Regions from separate parts of the Pseudarthrobacter sp. NPDC058196 genome, predicted to be linked through region 1. Evidence: riboswitches for the same ligand, from Rfam matches in the RefSeq annotation. Region 1 holds a riboswitch; the other holds the start of a gene.

Region 1 (2,191 bases):
ACGCAGGGCTGATGGAGAGCGTCAACCCGGCGTACATTCCCCGGAACCACCTGGTGGAGGAAGCCCTCGCCGCCGGCACGGAAGGGGACATGGCCCCATTGCACCGCCTGCTTCAAGCCGTCACCGATCCTTTCACCGAGCGGGCCGGACTGGAACGCTATATGGAAGGCGCCCCGGCGGACTTCGGCACCTACAGGACCTTCTGCGGGACCTGATCCGCCACGGAACGAGTGCCGCCGCAGAACGACAGGAGGGTGGCAACCGGAGACCCGGTTGCCACCCTCCTGTCGGAAGCAGGCTTTGCTGCGCGAAGGCTAGGCCACGCGGACCACGGAGTAGCCGCTGAGCCAGCTGATGGAGTGCACCTGCGTGGTGTAGCCGTTGACGCCGCCACTCACGACCTGGCCGTTGCCGGCGTAAACGCCTACGTGGCCCGAAGTGATGATCAGGTCGCCAGGTGCCGGGCTCCCGACCACGCTGCCGTACTGGAAGAACTGCGTCGGAGCCAGATCGCCGACGCTCTTGCCGACGGAGCGGAGGGCCTTTTCGACCATGGCGGTGCAGTCCTGGCTCACGCCGATCTGGCTGTAGGCCGAGGCCAGGATGGCAGCGCCGGTGCCGGTCCCGGTGGTGGAAGCCACCGGTGTGGCGGATGCGTAGGACATGTTCATGCCGGTGTTCGCCGGTGCGGTGGCGGCTGCCGCCTGGACGGGGGCCGCTGCCGGCGCCGGGGCAGGTGCTGCCACGTAGCCTGCGCCGGGGATCTGGATCTGGTCGCCGGGGTAGATGATGGACGACAATCCCAGGCCGTTTGCGGCCAGGACGTCATTGAGGCTGACTCCGTACGCGGCCGAAATCGCGCCGAGGGTGTCCCCGGAAACGACCGTGTGGACGGTTGCTGCCGCGGCTGCCGGAGCAGTTGCAGGAGCTGCGGCGGCCTGGACGCTGGCCTGCTCAGTGGTGTCCGCGCCAGTCACGCCCGCGTGGGCCGGGGCGCCAACGCCGAAGGCAATGCCGGACGCGGCGGCAACAGCGAGGGCCGGACGGCCAAACGAACGGGCCTGTGACTTGGCCGTCACGGCCAGCCCCTCGAGCGCAATGGAGCGGGCCGGGGTCGCGCGGTGGCGGGCAGTGGTGAGATTTTTTGACACGGTAGATCGCCTCTCCCATGCCTGCGGGGTGAGCTGTCGGGTTCGGGTTGGAGATACCCGGCCGGACACCTCTCCGCGGTGGGCGGAGGAGCTGTCCGACTTAACCCCAAGACCTCAGAGGCCGTGGAAACTTGGTTCCCCCGTCCCTGCCAGCATGAATGCGATTGAATCCCGGTATCAGCGGCAGGGCTCGGCAAACTGATGGGAATGTCCCGTTTGGGGAGGGACACCAGAAGACCATAACCCGCCGACACTCCAATTGTCACGTTTCGGTAACATACGAGCTTTCCCTCTCGTATTCAACCAACGATTGGATGTGTCCGTTCCGTCCGCGCCGGACTGCGGTCGGACCGGGGCAGCCCCATTCGGTCACAAAGCGGGCACGGCCGCCTTTCCGCACCGGTGTGTCGCAGGTATGCTTCGGGACTATGCCCCTGTTCGTGACTACGCCCAAGTCCCCGCTGTTGGCGGGATTGCTCGCCATCGCAGTGGCAGCGGCTACGGTTTTGCCTGCTTCTGCGGACGAGCCTCCACCGCCCGGCGGATATCCGTCCTGGGCTGATGTGCAGCAGGCGCAGTCTTCCGAGGCGGCGAAAGCGGCGGAGATCACCACCATCAACGGGCTGCTGAGCGGCCTCCAGACCCAATCGGAAGCCGCCGGTGATACTGCGGTCCGGGCAGCGGCTGACTACGCCGCAGCAGATGCCGAGCTGCAATCGGCATCGACGAGGCTGGACGCATTGTCCGCCCAGGCCGCCCGCGCCAACGACGAACTGGCCCGGCATCGCAAGGAAATCGGCGCCCTTGCCGTCCAGTCGTACAAGACGGGCGGGACCAATGCCGGGTTCTTCGTTGCCCTTGATGCCCTGGAGAAGAACAGCGTCCAGGGGCTCAACCTCGTCCAGCTGGTGGGCGACAAGACTGCGGCCTTGGTGGACAAAGCTGCTGCCGCCGGAAAAGTTGCCGCGTCACTGGCAGAACAGGAAAAAGCGGCCCGCGATGAGCGCGAACGCTTGTCCCGGGAAGCAAAAGCCAAACTG
Region 2 (2,191 bases), on a different contig from region 1:
CGGAAACCGGACCGGCGGGCTCGGCGCGGGCGGCAATGCCCGGCAGTTCAGCGGCCAGGCCGGACAAGGCCAAACCGGCGCAGGGCAGGGTGCCGGCCAAGCCGGCGCAAGGCAGGGCGGCCCCGGTGCCGGCGGTGGCCGTGGCGGCGGGATGGGCGGCCTCCTGGGTGCGCCCACGCCGTCGGCCGGGCTCGTGGCCGCGCTCAAGGACGGCGCCTCAAACTACACGTGGGCCGCGGCGGTGGTCGGTTCGAACAACGCCGCAGGCTACCAACTGGCCACGGAATTGCCGGTGATGGCCGTGGGCGGCTTCAACGGCACCGACCCCTCTCCCACGCTGGAACAGTTCCAGGCGCTGGTAGCCCAAGGCAAGATCCACTACTTCATTGCCGGCGGGACCATGATGTCCGGCAGCGGTTCGGACGCCTCCACCCGGATTGCGCAATGGGTGGCGTCTACCTTCCAGTCGGAAAACATTGGCGGGACCACGGTCTACGTCCTCGCGGGATGATCGACCCCTGGGGGCCGGCCTTGCGGCAAATCGACGCGCCAGGAGTCGTGACTTCCGTTACCTAAATGTGACTAATGCGCGATCTTCCTGTACCGTCGATTGGGTGCGGTCCCCGTTCGGGCCGCATATCCCGGGTTGACGCCAAGCTCTGCCGCTTCCCGGATTCCGCTTGAGCAACGGCAGAGGCGGGGGACCCACCGTCCCGGGCAATGATTGCCCTTGGGGTTAAGCCAGCACGTGTTTTTTCCGTGCGGCCGGATGCCCTCATCCGAACCCGACAGCTAACTCCGCAGGTGTGAGAGGCGATCAATCATGTCTAAATCCATGGCAAAACCATGCCTGCAAGACAAGGCAAAACACCGGGCCAAACCCCAGCCCGCCAAAAAGACCACCGTGGGCCGCCGTGCTGCGATCCTTGCGGCATCGTGCGCGGTGCTGGTTGGCGTTGGCGCGGCAGGCCAGGCGACCACCAGCATGACCCAGGCGTCGTCCACCGGATCAAGCCCTTCCAGCTCCGCTGCTGATGCCCAAATGAGCATCGAGAAGAGCGAAATCCGCTCAAACCCGGCCGCGAACCCCGCTCCTTCCGCCATCAGCGTGGCACCGCAGGCAGCGGAGCCGGCCCCGGCACCCGCACCCGCCGCCCCCGCCGCCCCCGCCGCTGAAGCACCCGCCCCGGCGCCGGCCCCCGCACCTGCGCCTGCTCCCGCCGTCGCGGTTAACGATCCTGCGGGCGCCCAAGCCTATGCCGCCAGCCAGCTGTCCTCCTTTGGCTGGGGACCGGACCAGATGCAGTGCCTCCAGACGCTGTGGACCAAGGAATCCGATTGGACCACCACGGCCACCAACGCCAGCAGCGGCGCGTACGGCATCGTCCAGTCGCTGCCGGCGGAGAAGATGGCCAGCGCAGGCGCCGACTACCTGACCAACTACCGCACCCAGATCAACTGGGGCCTGGACTACATCAAGAAGAGCTACGCCTCGCCCTGCGGTGCGTTGAACTTCCACCTGGCACACAACTGGTACTAGGCAGCACCGGGCACCACTGCCCCAACGCACACCGCGGGCCGCATCATGATGATGCGGCCCGCGGTTTCGCGTTAACCGGCGTCCCGCACCTCGCCCTGCCCGGAGTTCCGCCAGGGGATGTACTGGACGGCCCACTTGTTGCCGTCCGGATCAGCGAAGTACAGGAAGTGGCCCCACTGCTGCACGTCCACGTCGCTGACCTCCACGCCGTTACCCTTGAGCTGGCGGTGGGCAGCCTCGATGTCGGTGACCACCAGCTGCAGGTTGGATCCGGTGCCGGGCGGAGCATCGGTGAGCCCTTCGCCGATGCAGATGGAGCAGGCGGAGCCGGGCGGCGTCAACTGCACGAACCGGATCGACTCCGACGGGCGTTCGTCGTAATCGGCGTTGAAGCCAACCTTGTTGACATAGAAATCCTTAGCACGGTCCACATCGGATACCGGGACAAAGACAAGTTCGAGTTTCCAGTCCATCCGCACAGGCTAGCGGCGGGAACCGGCTCGGAAAAGGGTGGGGCGCTACCCGGCAATTCCGTAGAGGCGGTCGCCGGCGTCGCCGAGGCCGGGAACAATGTAGGACTTCTCGTTGAGCTTCTCGTCGATGGAGGCCAGGACAATGTGCACGTTTGCGTCGCCCAGTTCCTCCTCCAGC

Evidence for each region. A riboswitch is a leader RNA that binds a small molecule or an ion and turns the genes downstream of it on or off. The one in region 1 is predicted to bind cyclic di-AMP.
Region 2: another riboswitch for cyclic di-AMP. It lies ahead of ACFVVC_RS20625 (hypothetical protein); the one in region 1 lies ahead of ACFVVC_RS00695 (LysM peptidoglycan-binding domain-containing protein).

The regions. Positions count from the first base shown of each region.
Region 1 covers NZ_JBHVVN010000001.1:145,117-147,307, forward strand. The annotation lists gene ACFVVC_RS00690 (YdiU family protein) at 1-215, shown strand, start outside; gene ACFVVC_RS00695 (LysM peptidoglycan-binding domain-containing protein) at 315-1,151, opposite strand; cyclic di-AMP (ydaO/yuaA leader) riboswitch at 1,155-1,344, opposite strand; gene ACFVVC_RS00700 (coiled-coil domain-containing protein) at 1,592-2,191, shown strand, end outside.
Region 2 covers NZ_JBHVVN010000018.1:12,792-14,982, reverse strand. The annotation lists gene ACFVVC_RS20630 (glycosyltransferase family 39 protein) at 1-511, shown strand, start outside; cyclic di-AMP (ydaO/yuaA leader) riboswitch at 658-820, shown strand; gene ACFVVC_RS20625 (hypothetical protein) at 824-1,540, shown strand; gene ACFVVC_RS20620 (glyoxalase superfamily protein) at 1,612-2,013, opposite strand; gene upp (uracil phosphoribosyltransferase) at 2,059-2,191, opposite strand, start outside.